Regions from separate parts of the Lacrimispora sp. 38-1 genome, predicted to be linked through region 1. Evidence: riboswitches for the same ligand, from Rfam matches in the RefSeq annotation. Region 1 holds a riboswitch; each other region holds the start of a gene.
What was found. Region 1 has a riboswitch for fluoride ahead of V7D18_RS03215 (cation:proton antiporter). Riboswitches for the same ligand answer to the same signal wherever they lie in the genome.

Region 1 (5,515 bases):
CACATTTTATTGATATTTATTTATCTTTATGCGATTATTATTTAACAATATCAATTATTTTATTTGTTAAAACTTCATCATAAATAATCTGTTTATTTTAGAAAGCAATTTAGAATTAATATATGCTTCGTCTATCTTTTTCATAAAGGAATTCAATTAAAAGTGAATTATAAGATTGTTTTGATATGTTCTTAACGATTATAACAGTAATAGAATTTAGAGGAGCAATAAAAGCTGTTTAATTGCGATATTTATTTAACTAAGGTTGTAAAAAACTATATTTAAATGCAAAAATCGGGAAACCTCAGAATCAAGGTTTCCCGATTTTAATTAAGAAGCGGGTGATGGGAATCGAACCCACGTATCTAGCTTGGAAGGCTAGTGTTCTACCATTGAACTACACCCGCAAGGATTTCAGAAATATTTCAAACGTGCTTCGAGAAGCACAGTGCCCAAAGCCGGAATCGAACCAGCGACACGAGGATTTTCAGTCCTCTGCTCTACCAACTGAGCTATCTGGGCTTATTCTCCTGCAACATCAGTAATTCTACAAGATTTTCTCCCAATTGTCAAGACAAGTTTTATAAATTTCCGAAAAAAATATAAAATAATGATTTCTTATATATTGACTATATTATAAAAGTGTAATATTATAATTTTATAATATGAAAGGGGAATCATCATGTCCTTAAGCCACAGCATACTTGGTTTCTTATCTTACGGAAGCATGACCGGATACGATCTGGCCAAGGCTTTCGGTTCATCTGTCCGGTTTTTCTGGTACGCCCAGACCAGTCAGATATACTTGGAACTTAATAAACTGGAGAAGAAAGAATGTGTTACCTGCGAAATCATTATCCAGACAGAAAAGCCCAGCAAAAAACTTTATTCCATAACTCCAAAAGGAAAACAGGAATTTCTCCGCTGGCTTTCCCAGGAGAATGACGAATTCTCCAAGGGAAATAAAAATGCTTTTCTAATGAAAGTCTTCTTTTCCGGATGCCGGCCTCCCAAAGAGTGTATTGATATGCTGACTGACTTTATCAGCGACTGCAGCCATTATCAAAACGAGATGAAGCAGATCCCCGACAGCATCGGCCAGTACGGCAGTCAGGTGGAACCGGAACAAAAACTGTATTGGGAACTTTCCGCAGATTTTGGCTACAGCTATATTGAAATGTGTATAGACTGGGCCCGCAGATCTATTAAGAAACTGGAGGAACTGACATGAATGTCCTGATCATAAACGGTAGCCCCAAAGGCGAAAAAAGCAATTCCCTGAAGCTGACAGAAGCATTTATTGAGGGAATGAAAGAAGCATCACCTGTTCATACAGAAACCCTGACAGTTTCCAAACTGGACATCAAGCCGTGTGCAGGCTGCTTTCACTGCTGGAAGAATACCCCGGGGAAGTGCTGTATTTCCGATGACATGGCAATGGTGATAGGAAAGATTTTATCCGCTGATGTTGTTATATACAGCTTTCCGCTATATTATTTCGGACTGCCCTCCCAGTTAAAGGCGCTGATAGACAGACAGCTTCCCATGGTTTTACCTTTTATGGAAAAAGAAGCTCAAAATGGCTCTCATCCTTCCCGGTATGATATGACAAATAAACGTTATGCGCTGATCTCCACCTGTGGCTTCTATACGGCAGAAGGCAATTATGATGCCATTGATTCACAGTTTACCCACCATCTGGGTAAAGGCAGATATGAAACCATATACTGCGGACAGGGAGAACTTTTTCATATTCCTGAATTGAGAAACCGTACAGAAGAGTATTTAATGGCTGTCCGCGCTGCAGGCAGGGAGTTTGCTGACGGCAGAATAACCGGGGAAACAAAAAATCTGCTTTCTCAGCTTCTTTTTCCCAGAGACGTATTTGAACGTATGGCAGATGCCAGCTGGGGAATTGAGCCGCCAGATCAGACCCGGGTACAGGAGAAATCCCATCCTGCCATTACATTCACCAGACAGATGGCTGCACTCTACCGGAAGGATTCCTGGAACGGAAAAGATATGGTATTAGAAATGCATTATACCGATGAAAATAAAACAGCTCAGCTGATTATGGGAAAAGACGGCTGCAAGGTTTTAACCCGGGATTTTCAGCCATTTACCACCAGAATTTCAACTCCGCTTTCTGTGTGGATGAGCATTGCAGAGGGAGAAATCGACGGCCAGACTGCACTGATGAAGCATCTCTATCAGGTAGACGGCGATTTTCAGCTGTTAATTCACTGGGATGATTATCTGGGTTCCTCAGCAAAACCAGAAGTTCACCAGACTGTTCCCAAAAAAGAAAGCAACATGACTCTTATGCTGCTCCCATGGTTTCCTCTATGGTTTGCAGGCATTTATCATCCTGCTTTAGGCGGAATTCTTTCAGTTTTAGTCAGCGCAGCCATACCTTTCTTCTTTTTCCGGTATCAGCCCACCGTATTTGACGTGTTCTCAGGGTTTACGGCAGCGCTTCTTGGAGTACTGGCCATAACAGGATTTTCTCCCCAGATATTGGTGCCCGTATCCTATCTCCTGTTTGGGCTGATGTGGTCAGTGACAATATTTTTGAAAATTCCCCTGACCGCTTTTTATTCCATGAATGGATATGGAGGAGAAACCGCGTTAAAGAATCCTCTTTTTATAAAAACGAACCGGATCCTGACGGCTTGCTGGGGAATTCTATATCTGGCCACTCCTATGTGGACTTATCTGTTTCTTATTTCAGATTTTAAAGCACCTTTAAGTATCATCAACACAATACTTCCATTTCTTCTCGGCTGCTTTACCAAATGGTTCCAGAAATGGTATCCTGCCTGTTACGCAGCCGGAAAACAGCGGAAAATTCAATTGTAAAATCAATAATATTGTAATATAATACGAAAAGATGGGAATGAAGTTCTCCCTAAGGCAAGACCTTAAACCGCTTAATAAGCTGATGACTTCTGTGATGAAAACTCGCAGACGCATCAGCTTTTTTAATCAACTGCACAGAATGGAGAAAATTTTATGTTATTATCACTGGCACTTGTATTTCTTATTGGGATGACCCTTGGTTCACTTTTTCAAAAACTGAAACTTCCAAGTCTTCTGGGAATGATATTAACCGGAATGATACTGGGGCCTTATGCCCTCCGGCTTCTGGATCCCTCTCTCTTAGGTATATCTACGGAGCTGCGCCAGGTTGCACTGATTATTATACTGACCAGAGCCGGTTTAAATCTGGATATTCAGGATTTGAAAAAAGTCGGCCGTCCGGCTGTATTAATGTGTTTTATCCCTGCAAGCTGTGAGATTGCAGCAATGATGGTTTTTGCTCCGCTGTTTCTTGGTATCACGCGGCTTGAAGCAGCTATTATGGGAACCGTTGTGGCCGCAGTCTCACCCGCTGTTGTTGTGCCAAGAATGCTGAAACTAATCGAAACGGGTTATGGAACTAAAAAAAGCATTCCTCAGATTATTATGGCGGGCGCTTCCGTTGATGACGTTTACGTAATCGTATTATTCACCGCGTTTACCGGTCTTGCCGGCGGGAAAGCAATCACTCCTTCAGATTTTCTTACCATTCCCACCTCAATTGTGTTTGGCCTTTCAGGGGGTGCCGCTGCCGGTATGCTTCTGTCCGCTTTCTTTACCCGTATTCACTTAAGAGACAGCGCAAAGGTTTTACTGATTCTTTCCATCTCTTTCCTTCTTGTAACAGCGGAACATCAAGTTAAGGGAAACATTGGATTCTCCGGGCTTCTTGCCGTTATGGCGCTGGGTGCTGTTCTCAGACAGAAAAAATATGAATTATCCCGGCGGCTTTCCCTGAAGTTCTCCAAGCTCTGGGTTGCCGCCGAGGTTCTTCTGTTTGTTCTGGTTGGAGCCACTGTTAACATTCAATACGCGCTTAAAGCCGGGTTAATGGCTGTTATTCTGATTTTCTGCGTTATTATATTCCGGATGGCTGGTGTATTCCTGTGCCTGGTAAAAACGCCTTTATATAAAAAAGAACGGATTTTTACAGCATTCGCATATATGCCAAAAGCAACCGTACAGGCCGCCATAGGCGGAATTCCTCTGGCCATGGGACTTTCCTGCGGTAATATTGTTTTAACCGTGGCTGTTTTATCCATTCTGGTCACGGCTCCGCTCGGCGCTTTTCTCATAGACCGGACTTATAAAATTTTGCTGGAGAAAAATTAATAATAACAAATGCTGCGTTTAAGAACCGGATTTTTTTCCGTTTTTAAACGCAGCATTTCTAATCACAGGCTAAAGAAATTCCTTCAGCCGTTCCATATTATTTTCTTCAAATTTTAATAACCGTTTCATCAGTTCCACAATCTCTTTTTCAGCTTCTCCCTCATACTGGCGGATTCGCTTAATACAGTCAATAATTCCCCGAACACTGCCAAGTATCAGCATTTCTGCCATATGGGAGGCACTTTTGTCAACCATTGTCTTCATATCAATTGTAAAGTAGGTCATCACTTTCTGAAGTTGCCCTATTTCTTTTTCTTTGCACCCATTTTTGTTTAACAGTTCTTTTGCTTCCTCATGAATTCCTGTATATTCCTTCAGCTGCGAGTGAAGCTGCTTTTTGAAGGCCTCATTATCTGTCATTGGTAAAAGTTGGTGTAATGTTTCCACTCCCATCTGGGAATTCTGATAAATGAAATTAAGTAATTCTGCATCAGCGCTCATACCTGCACCTCTTTTCTTTTTTATTAGTATGAGACAAAAAAGAAGAATTTATGACAGGAGGAAACAATGAACCAAAAACCGTTATTTTTTACTGATAAGAATCGAAATGTCATCCTGGAAGCGATCCTCGGAACCCCCAATGCAGCCATTCCGGACAGCCTGAAGCCATTTGAGGTTCTGGAACCCAACACTACCGATGCGGCATCAGAAAAGCACGCCCCTGTACTGGAAACCAATGATCTTCATGTTACCGTCAAGGTGGGCAGCGTACTCCACCCTATGTCAGAAGAACACAGCATTAACTGGATTATGCTTGAGACAAAAGCAGGCTGTACCATGAGAATCCATTTTACTCCCGGTTGTGAACCTGTAGCTCACTTCACATTAGAGCAGGGAGATTCTCCTAAAGCTGCTTATGCATTCTGCAATCTTCACGGCCTCTGGAAAACAGAGGCATAGCAAAGACAAAAGGAAAAACAGGTTGATTCAGACTATCTGATCTGAATCAATCTGTTTATCTTGTTCATTTACCCGGAAATGAGATACCTCGGTCTGCAGTGCCTGTGCCAGTCCCGCCAGCCGTTTACTGGATTCGGAGCTTTCTCTTGCCGTCTCCATATTTGACTGCACTACTTCTGATACCGTTAAAAGGCTTTGATTGATCTGCTCCATCACCTGCACCTGATCCATGGATGAAACTTCTATTTCTCTGATTACTTCTTCTGTCATTCCCGCCTGCCCTGCAATTTCCTTTAATATCCTTCCGGTATTTTCCGCCAGACTCCTGCCCTTTGAAACCGCATTTACCGACTGCTCCACAAGC
Region 2 (5,515 bases), on a different contig from region 1:
TTGCTATAATGCTGCAAGTATTTCCTATACAGCGAAGCAAGATAAAACGTCCTATGTTTCTGTTACTAGAAAGCAATATGTGCAGAATGTGTTTGTGAAATATCAGGATGCTAACGGAAATTATAGTGGAGATTGGGGACTGGCAAAAAGTCAAAATCTGTATTATGGTTCTAGTTTTGAATGGTCATACGGGGGAAATGATTGTTACAATGCAACTTCAATCAGTAAGTATACTGTGATAGAGGCAAAGAACCACTATATCTATATTTCGAGGAAGAAGTATATAGTAAGTGTAAGTGATGGTACTGGAATTGAAAGTGTGTCTGGTGGTGGCAGTTATTATTATGGAGCAACTTCTACAGTGGATGCAGCTGTGAAAACAGGTTATACGTGGAAGAATTGGAGTGGTACTTATACTTCTGCTAGCAAGAGGTATTCCTTTACTGTGGTAGGAAATACAGCATTAACTGCAAATGCAGAAGCAAACACGTATTACATTGTATTTTATCCAAACGGTGGAAGTGGGACAATGACAACAATGACTTGTAAGTATGATCAAACATATACATTGCCAGCAATGAGTTTTACACCACCGGCACATCCTTGTACTTACCTTGGATGGAATACGGATGCCAATGCTTATTCTGCAAGTTATTCTGAAAGACAGCAGATTCGAAATCTGACAATTGTAGATGGATATACCTTTTATTTTCATGCTATATGGGATTATGCACCGGAGCTGACATGCAGTGACAGGTATTTTACTTTATATGAAGCGAAAACCGGTGTGATAACTGAGGCTGAGTTACTTCGAACAGTAAAATCGATAGATCGAGAGGATGGGACAACGCAGATCAGGGTAAAAAACTATTCACCTTCAATGTTCACAAGCTTCACAAGTTCAGGAGAATTGGTAATTGCCTATACTACGACTGATAGCAGAAATAATACGACTGAGAAGCAGGTTAAAGTTACAATAGTTGATACAGATGCAACCGTAGAAAGTCCGATGGACTTTGATGGGAAGAAACAATATGTAAGGTTTATTGCCGCAGATTATTTTCAGAAAGATTTTGTATATGGTGGATTAGAAGCAACTTCAAAGTGGAGAAGTGATGTGACTTACAAAGATACTCTGGAAGCAGCAATGTACAATGTGAAAGGTGAAGCTGGTAATTGGTCACATACAGTGCAGACTTGGGAATTCTCAAAGCAGGATATTGATCAGGTTAAGTTATATGTAACAAATCATGGTATGGGTAACGTGAATATAGAAACAGGTCTAATAGAATTTTTGTTTTCTTTTATACAAAATAGAATGAATTAGTCGAAACTGATATTACAGGAAAAAATTATTACTAAGTGAAATAGGTATTATGTTGTGCTATAATATCTGCAATAAATAAATTTAATGGAGTGAAAGCTTTGGAATACATTATATTAATAATAGCTAGCTTTTTAGCTGCTTTTGTATCGGGAGCCGCAGGATTTGGCGGTGCATTATTATTGCTTCCTGTAGTTACAGTTTATGTAGGTGCCGAAGTTGCAGTACCAGTCCTGACTATAGCACAGCTAATCGGAAATCTTTCGAGAATGGCATTTGGTTTTAAAGAAATTAAATGGAAGTTCGTTGGTCTGTTTTGTGTTGGAGCGATTCCATTATCGATACTTGGTGCTTTTGGATTTTCAATACTTCCTAAAGACATGGTAACACGGTTTATAGGTGCAGTCCTTATTGGAATGGTAGCTATTAAAACAGTGAAAAAGATTGAGTTTAAAGGTGGTACGAAAACTTTGATTTTTGGAGGATGTTTTGTAGGATTGCTGTCAGGGCTTGCAGGGAGTGCCGGACCATTAGGAGCAGCTATTTTTCTTTCCTTAGGATTACCACCAGTAGCTTATATTGCAAGTGAGGCATCTACAGCAACAGTGATGCACATAGTCAAGACTATTGTATATGGGAAATTGATGAACATTAGTTTAGAAGCAGCTTTTACAGGAGTCTTGATGGGAGCAGCTATGATTTTCGGAACATTTTGTGCAAATCGAATTATTAAAAAAATGAGTAAGGATAATTTTCAGAAGTATGTTTCCGTTCTACTTTGTATAGTTGGAGTCTACATGATCATATTTGGTGCATAGACTAACAAGTTACAAATAGCAATTGCAATTGTGCTAAAATTGTGATACTATCTCAATTGTTGGGAATGAAGTTCTCCCCTGGTAATATACCTAAACCGCATTTATGCTGATGACTTCTGCGAAAATTACGCAGAAATTATCAGCTTTTTTAATTTCTGCAATATAAGGAGGATTTTATGCTTACAAGTTTAGCACTCATTTTTTTACTAGGCCTTACCTTAGGCAAAATATTTAACAAGCTCAAGCTCCCCAGTTTGCTTGGAATGATTCTTACAGGAATGATTTTAAGTCCCTATGCTTTAAATCTTTTGGATTCATCTATACTAGAGATTTCTCCAGATATGAGACAGTTAGCCTTAATTATCATATTGACAAGAGCTGGGCTATCATTAGATATTTCTGATTTGAAAAAGGTTGGTAGACCAGCAATCTTAATGTGTTTTGTCCCAGCATGTTTTGAAATAATAGGTGTTCTAGTGATTGCACCAAGAGTATTAGGAATCACTTATTTGGAAGCTGCGATAATGGGAAGTGTAATAGCAGCAGTATCTCCAGCAGTTATTGTGCCAAGAATGATTAAAATTATGGAAGAAGGATATGGAAAAGAAAGAAGTATCCCTCAGTTAATATTAGCTGGTGCTTCTGTAGATGATGTATTTGTTATTGTTTTGTTTACTGCTTTTACTTCATTAGCAACAGGAGGAGAAGTATCAGTAACAAATTTTTTGCAAATACCAATAGCTATTTTACTTGGCATCGTAACAGGCGTATTAGTAGGACTTGGTTTAACTATTTTTTTTCGGAAATTTCATATGAGAGATACAGTGAAATTAATCATTATTCTCAGCATTTCCTGTCTTTTAGTTGAATTACAGAACAGATTAGAAGGAATTGTTCCAATTTCTGGATTGCTTGCGATTATGAGTATGGGTATAGCAATCTATCAGAAACATAATATTTTGGCAAAAAGACTTTCTGTAAAATATAATAAATTATGGGTAGCTGCAGAAGTATTATTATTTGTATTAGTTGGAGCAACTGTTGATTTGCAATATGCTATAAAAGCCGGATTATTGGCAGTAATAATTGTATTGGGAGCTTTGATTTTTAGAATGTTTGGAGTTTTAGTTTGTTTGATTAAAACGAAGCTTACAAGAAAAGAAAGAATGTTTTGTATGGTTGCATATACACCGAAAGCTACAGTTCAAGCAGCAATAGGTGCCGTACCACTTGCTATGGGACTTGCTTGTGGGCAGCAGGTATTAACAGTAGCGGTATTATCCATTTTAATAACAGCCCCGTTTGGCGCAATTTGTGTTGATCATTTTTACAAAAAACTGTTGGTCAGAAAATAAATCTATAAATAACAAATCAAGTTCATAAGAAAAAATTGAGAAGGCCGCATATTATGCGGTCTTTTTTGCTGGAGAAATCCAGCATTTTTTGTTTCAGGAGATAGAAAGGAGTCTTTCAATAATGGTGCGTGCCCCACCAAGATTATTTGTGTAACAGGAAGTTAAATTAAGAGAAAATCAGGAGGAAAATTTATTATGAATTATGAATTATTCAAGGAAGTAGTGGCAGAGAAATTTAAAGAATTTATGCCAGAGGAGTACAAAGATTACAAGGTCGATGTACATTCAATAACAAAGGTAAATCAGACAATGGATGGAATTAATCTGATTCCAACAGGTGATGAGAGACTTTCAGCTTCACCAACCATGTATATCAATAACATGTATGAGCACTACAAAGAATGTAATGATTTACAGGAAGTGTTACAGAGTGCAGCAAAGACTATGACAAAAGCATTTGCGGAAGCGCCAGAGATTGGTCCGAAAGTAGATTTTGATCAGGCAAGAGAAAACATTGTTATGGTTCTTGTCAATACAGAACAGAACAAAGAAATGCTTGAAAATATTCCAAGCAGATCATTTCAGGATCTATCTGTTATTTATCGTTGGGTAGTAGATACAAACAGTGAGGGAATTTCAAGTACGATTGTAAATAATGCTCTTGCTGAGAAATTAGGAATGAATGAAGAAGATCTTTATAAAGCAGCTGTTGAGAATACAGTAGTTTTATTCCCACCAACTGTGAAATCTATGAATGATGTTATCAGAGATATGTTTGTAAAAGATGGTATGCCCGGTGAAATCGCAGATATGATGATCGGGGAAGTTCCAGAAGAAAACATGATGTATGTCATTTCAAATGACAGGGGAGTAAATGGTGCTGTTTCTATGTTATATGAGGATAATCTTCATAAGTTAGCTGAAAAGCTGGAGTCTGATCTTTATGTATTACCCTCATCTGTGCACGAAGTAATTGCCGTGTCAGCAAATATGGGAGATCCAAATGACCTTGCCCAGATGGTAAATGAAATTAATATGGATCAGGTATCCCTTGATGAAAGACTTTCCAATCAGGTTTATCACTATGATAAGGATTTAAGAAAGTTAACCCTTGCGACAGATACTCCAAATAAGAGACTGGATGGCATCGTAGCAGAACCTAAGTTAATTTACGATTCAAAGGAACAGTCCAGATAAGGAGGTTTCTATGGAGCGAGAAGTAAAGATACAGACGATGGAGGAGTTGGTAAATCTTGTGAATAGTCTGGAAGGGGACTTTATTATTCATGTAGAACCGGAGGTGGGTGCATATGCCAAGGAAGAAACAGAGCATAGACAGTGATTTTAAGCTGGATGTGGTATCAGTCAGACTGGTTCAGGATTTTCCTTTGCTATCAGACCACAGGATTTGCACCCCAGAAGATGCAATAGATGTAATTGGAAAGTATCTTTGCGAAATGGACAGAGAAGTTGTGTGTGTTGTTAACCTGAAAGGTGACAACACACCAATCAACTGCCATATAGCAAGTATTGGAGCAATTAATCAAGCGGTTGCACATCCGAGAGAGCTATTAAAGTCAACGATACTATCCAACGCTGCAAGTATGATTATCGTCCATTGCCACCCTTCGTCAAATCTTACACCATCAAAGGAAGATACCATGGTGACAGATCGCATGCTTAAACTATCTGAACTTATTGGCATACCACTTCTGGATCACATTATTGTTGGCGGTGATAATACGAAGTATTTCAGTTTTAAAGCTAAGGGAGTTTTAAAGAATCAGACGGTTACCCTTCAAACGAACTATGAGACACTGGACTTTTCTCAGACGGTAATTGTAGCAGAAAAGGGGAGGGGAAGGTGAGCACAATGGAAAGATTTATAGAAGAAGAACTTGCGATTGCAAAATCCGTTGATCTATGTGCAGTAGCTGAATATTTAGGATATACCATCAGGCGTGTAGGCAAATATTACACCATTAAAGAAATGGATTCGATTCGCATATATAGCCGGA
Region 3 (5,515 bases), on a different contig from region 1:
AGAAAAACCTTCCTGTTTCAGTGAATAGGATATAAAATTTCGAATTTGTGAATCATCTTCTACAATCAGGATCTGTTCATTCCGGTTCTGCATGATTATGTTCCTCCTTTGGCAAGGTAAATATAAATTCAGCACCCATTTGTCCGGCACGGTTATGCCCTTCTATGGTGCCTTCATGTGCTTTGATAACCGCCTCACATATGGGCAGTCCAAGACCCATACTTCTCTGAGAATCCGCTTTTCCGGAGCGGGTGGTATAAAACATCTGAAAGATATTAGGCAGGTCTGATGCCGCTATGCCGCACCCGGAATCGGCAACTGAGAATACCGCGAAATTGTTTTTTTGACTGACCGTAATTATAATCTCGCCGGTGGGAGGAGTATGCTTAATAGCATTATCAAGTAAATTAATCAGCACCTGTTGGATCAATTTAGCGTCCATGGGAACAAGCAGCACCTCTTCGGGAACATCTACCGTAATTTCGTATTCCGGATAACGCTTTAAGATATGGCTGACGGCCCCGCCAACGACTTCTTCTGCCGCTTCAAGCTGCTTTGTAATAGTGAGCCGTCCATCCTGCAGCCGGGTCAGGCTTAAAATATTTTCAACCAGAGAATGCAGCCAGTCCGCATCTTTATGGATACCTACTGCAAGGTTATATCTTGGATCCAGTGGTTCAGTCATGTCCATAAGCATCTCTGATGTGCCCATAATACCGGAAAGCGGCGTGCGCAGATCATGAGAAATGGCCCGCAGGAGATTACTGCGGTATCGCTCCTGGATGGTTTCCTCTCTTGATTCCTGCTGCTGCCTGGCGCTGCGAAAACGATCCATGGCAAGTGCTGTGCTTTCAATCATGGAACGAAGCAGACGTTTTTGAGGTTCTCCCATGGAAACTGCATGTTCTTTTGGTATTCTAAGGATGCCAAGTATAGATTCTCTGCCGTAAATTGGCCAGTCGTAAAACTCGCTTCCTATGGCATAACCGCTCCTCAGACCTTCAATACGGTGCTTCAGTTCAGTAGGATCGTCCACTTTTCTTCGAACCTGTTTATTGCCGCTTAACTGCTGAATAAAGCTCTGCTCCGGCTGACCGCTTTCGTCAAAGCACAAACAGGCAGCGCGGCAATTCATAATACCGCTGATGGTTTCCGTGGTGATACTTGCAATATCGGATATATCAGCGGCATCCGTTAATCGGTTGGTAAGATGAAACAGTGCACTTGTTTCCGCTTCTTTTTCCTTTGATTCCAAAGCGTTTTGTTTTACTTTTGAAGTAAGTGTGCTTGTGATAATTGCTGTGATTGTCATAATACCAAATGTTATAAAATAAGTAGGATCGCTTACAGAAAAAGTATAGTAAGGCTCTGTAAAAAAATAATTAAAAGTGAAGGTGGCAACAACGGCTGCCACAAGACCGTAAGTATATCCTCTTGTATAGCGGGCAGTTATTAAAATAGAAAGAAGATAAACAATAACGATGTTTGTTTCAGGAAAGCCAATCATTAAAAAAATCCAGCCGATACCAGTAGCAGCGGCAATAATTACCGACGTTATTAATATATATTTTATTATTTCTTTAAAATCCTTATTTTTAAGGGATTTCACAATTACTGCCTCCGTAATTAAAGATTTTTTGTAAAGTAATAGCGCTTTCCTGTTACCGGATAATTCTCTAATGTGAAGACTTCCCTGTATCCATGTTTTTTATAAAATAAAGGTGCCTGAAAACTGAAGGTATCTAAAAATGAATACTTACAACCCCGTTCTACAGCAGTTTTTTCTGCCTGTTCTAAAATTTTACTTCCGATCTGCTGTCCCCGCAATTCTTTGCTCACCCAGAGATACTTTACGGATAACCAGTTACCATGGGTGCTGCCGATTAGTCCAGCAATCTTTCTGCCTGCTTCGTCCTGAAGATAGATACCCAGATCCCTGGGGTTTTTGTCTTCAATTCTTTCTAAGTTATATTCCAGCAAGCCTTCAAAGATATATTTTTGATCCGCCTCATTAATGGTATCTGTTATTTCAAAATTCATTGGTTTTATTCTCCTTTATGCTTAAGCATTTCAAATTATTTCTTTATGAGAGCATATCACATTTAGAAACAGGATTCTACCGTTTTTATACAGTTATTTACAGTAGTATCTTTAATGTTACAATCAAGAATAAAGAAAAGTGATGGTGAAATCAACTTGACAAGGATTTAAAAAGAAAGTAAACTTAGTACTATTATTGTACTGGGAATGAGGCTCTCCCTGGATCTTGATATCCAAACCGCACTTTGCTGATGGCTTCTGTATATTTATGCTAAATATACGGAAGTGATCAGTTATTTTTTTGTTAAGGAGTAAACTTACAATGTTTAAAGAAAAGTTAAAAAATTTAAGGCAGCTTTTTATTTTAGGGATTTGTGCAGTAGTAATTGGAACTGTAGTAGGAGCGCTGGACGCAGGATTTGGTGAAATATTAATTTTTTTAACCGGGGTCCGGGAGCACTTTTTTTTTCCGCTCATCTTATTTTTACCGGCAGCAGGAGTTGTAATAGCAAAATCATATTTCCGGGTTGGTGGAAAATGTGTAAAAGGAATGGGGCTCATCTTTGAGGTCGGTCATGGTGAGGAAGATGTGATTCCGCTGCGATTAATACCTTTAACGGTAATCGGGACATGGATGACCCATCTCTTTGGCGGCAGTGCCGGACGTGAAGGCGTTGCAGTACAGATTGGCGCAACGTTTTCCCATTGGGTAGGGCGAAAAATGAACATGGTGTCTGATTCAAAGATATTTCTGGTAACAGGAATGGCAGCCGGATTTTCCGGATTATTTCAGACACCTGTAGCAGCGTGCTTTTTCGCACTTGAAGTTTTAATTGCAGGTTCTTTACAGTATACGGCTTTATTTCCGGCAATCATTGCAGCCTTTGTGGCGAATGTGGTTTCCAGAGGATTGGGGCTGGAGAAATTTCATTATGATCTTCAGACACAAATACAAATGAATCCTGTATTTATCATAAAAATGATTATGTTAGGGATCATTTTTGGTTTAGTGGGCGCAATGTTTGCACACGGATTAAAACTGGTAAAGGACAGATTGAATAAAATATTTGAGAGTCCGGTCAGAAAAATAATCATAGTAGGAACAATTCTGGTAATTTTGTTTATTCTGTCAGGAATGGGGCGGTATTCCGGCCTGGGAACAAATTTGATTTCTGCAAGCTTTCATGGAAATAAGATTTATCAGTGGGATTGGATTTTAAAATTTGTTTTAACAATTATTACATTGGCAGCAGGTTATCAGGGAGGAGAAGTTACGCCTTTGTTTGCGATCGGATCAAGTCTGGGAGCTGCTTTAGCCGTATTGGTTGGTTTGCCCGTTGAATTTGCTGCCGCATTGGGTTATACGGCAGTTTTCGGCAGTGCTACCAATACTCTTTTAGCTCCGGTTTTTATAGGAGCAGAGGTTTTTGGATATTCTTATGTGCCGTATTTTTTCATGGTATGCTGCGTGGCTTATGTATTTAATGATAACAAGTCGATTTATGCTGCACAGAAGAATTTGCAGGATATGCTGTAATATGATACTTGTGTTTATTTATTTATAGATAAAAAAGGCTGACTTCTTTCACGGAGTCAGCCTTTTTTACTTGAAATCTTGACGATTTCTTGACATCTGTCATACCGAATTGACACCCTCTTGACACCTTTTTTGTTATCATTATGATTGCAATAAACAATTCGGCCGTATTGGTTAATTAAAAAAGGAGTTGAGAGAAATGGGAATCGTACTGGTGTTATCAGGCTGTATCGGCCTGGCTTTGCTGATTTACTTATTCTATATTTTATTTCGAGGTGAGAATTTATGAAAATGATAATCCTTCAGGACATTTTATTTATTGTCCTTCTTATCGGATTTTCCATTCCTCAGGGCATCTATATATATAAGGTAATGACCGGTCAGAAAGTGTTTCTGACCCGCATGCTTGCGCCTGTGGAGAATGGAATCTATAAGCTCATGGGAGTAAAAAGCGATGAAGAAATGGGGGCAAAGAGATATGCTCTTTCAGCTCTTATATTCAGTGGAATCGGTTTTATCTTCCTCTGGCTTGTGCAAATGCTGCAGGGCGTTCTGCCGTTTAATGCAGCAGGAATAAAAGGTACAAGCTGGCATCTGGCCTTTAACACGGCCGCAAGCTTTGTATCCAATACCAACTGGCAGGCGTATTCCGGCGAAACAGGTCTGACTTATTTAACTCAATTTTTAGGGCTCACCGTTCAGAATTTTGTCTCGGCAGCAACGGGAATAGCGGTCTTATTTGCCCTGACCAGAGGTTTTGTTGTGAGAGAGAAAAAGACAATCGGCAGTTTTTGGGTGGATCTGACCAGATCTACGCTCTATGTACTTCTTCCATTATCGATTATCCTTGCCATAGTGCTGGTTTCACAGGGAGTTGTGCAGACCTTTGGACCATATAAAGATGTTGCCATGCTGGAAAACGGGGCTGCACAGACCATTCCCCTGGGACCTGCGGCAAGCCAGATCGCCATTAAACAGCTTGGAACAAACGGCGGCGGATTTTTTGGAGCCAATTCGGCCTTTCCCCTTGAAAATCCGACGGCATTTTCAAATCTTCTTCAGGTGCTGTCCATTCTTCTGATTCCGGCATCGCTGTGTGTGTCCTTTGGAAAAGCGGTAAAGGACAGCAGGCAGGGAAGAGTCATCTATATCGTCATGATGTTTTTGTTTGCAGTTTCTCTTATGGCGGTAACTGCCAGTGAGCAGTTTGCAGCTCCGGTCTTTGCAGGAGCAGCAGCCTCTGCAGGCATGGAAGGAAAAGAGGTAATCCATGGAACAGGAGCGTCGTCCTTATGGGCGGTGGCAACCACCGCAGCTTCAAACGGTTCGGTAAACGCCATGCATGACAGCTTCACTCCGCTTGGCGGCATGGTTTTAATGTTCCTGATGCAGCTGGGAGAAATTGTCTTTGGCGGTGTGGGAAGCGGTCTTTACGGAATGCTGGCATTTGTCCTTCTTACCGTGTTTATTGCAGGACTGATGGTGGGCAGGACACCGGAATATCTGGGAAAAAAGGTGGAACCTTACGATATGAAGATGGTTTGCCTGCTTGTGCTCGTTCCGCCGTTAGTAACGCTGATTGGTACCGCTGCTGCGGTTTCTATGCCTGCCGCTTCGTCATGGCTGACCAACTCAGGCGCTCACGGTTTTTCTGAGATTTTATACGCCTTCTCATCAATGGGAAATAACAATGGCAGTGCTTTTGCCGGTTTTAACGCAAATACCGTTTTTACCAATGTATCCGGTGGTATCATTATGCTGCTGGCCCGTTTCATACCGATGACTGCCGCAATTTGCCTTGCCGGAAATATGGCAGGGAAGAAAACAGTGGCTGGCGGCGAGGGGACATTATCAACCAGCAACGCCATGTTTGCAGGGCTTTTAATCGGGGTAATCTTTATCATCGGAGCGCTGAGCTTTTTACCGGCGCTGGCCCTT

Region 2: linked by a shared signal. The riboswitch ahead of V7D18_RS05165 (cation:proton antiporter) and the one ahead of V7D18_RS03215 (cation:proton antiporter) in region 1 are both predicted to bind fluoride.
Region 3: linked by a shared signal. The riboswitch ahead of V7D18_RS20550 (chloride channel protein) and the one ahead of V7D18_RS03215 (cation:proton antiporter) in region 1 are both predicted to bind fluoride.

The regions. Positions count from the first base shown of each region.
Region 1 is NZ_JBANEW010000011.1:123,548-129,062, reverse strand. It holds tRNA gene V7D18_RS03235 (tRNA-Gly) at 337-407, opposite strand; tRNA gene V7D18_RS03230 (tRNA-Phe) at 450-522, opposite strand; gene V7D18_RS03225 (PadR family transcriptional regulator) at 683-1,231, shown strand; gene V7D18_RS03220 (NAD(P)H-dependent oxidoreductase) at 1,228-2,859, shown strand; fluoride riboswitch at 2,884-2,958, shown strand; gene V7D18_RS03215 (cation:proton antiporter) at 3,013-4,191, shown strand; gene V7D18_RS03210 (hypothetical protein) at 4,261-4,692, opposite strand; gene V7D18_RS03205 (desulfoferrodoxin family protein) at 4,759-5,151, shown strand; gene V7D18_RS03200 (methyl-accepting chemotaxis protein) at 5,179-5,515, opposite strand, start outside.
Region 2 is NZ_JBANEW010000027.1:5,833-11,347, forward strand. It holds gene V7D18_RS05155 (InlB B-repeat-containing protein) at 1-1,327, shown strand, start outside; gene V7D18_RS05160 (sulfite exporter TauE/SafE family protein) at 1,426-2,142, shown strand; fluoride riboswitch at 2,195-2,268, shown strand; gene V7D18_RS05165 (cation:proton antiporter) at 2,319-3,497, shown strand; gene V7D18_RS05170 (DUF5688 family protein) at 3,693-4,694, shown strand; gene V7D18_RS05175 (hypothetical protein) at 4,705-4,839, shown strand; gene V7D18_RS05180 (JAB domain-containing protein) at 4,808-5,365, shown strand; gene V7D18_RS05185 (DUF3991 domain-containing protein) at 5,371-5,515, shown strand, end outside.
Region 3 is NZ_JBANEW010000069.1:7,663-13,177, reverse strand. It holds gene V7D18_RS20565 (response regulator) at 1-93, opposite strand, end outside; gene V7D18_RS20560 (sensor histidine kinase) at 77-1,609, opposite strand; gene V7D18_RS20555 (GNAT family N-acetyltransferase) at 1,627-2,040, opposite strand; fluoride riboswitch at 2,235-2,308, shown strand; gene V7D18_RS20550 (chloride channel protein) at 2,363-3,577, shown strand; gene kdpA (potassium-transporting ATPase subunit KdpA) at 3,863-5,515, shown strand, end outside.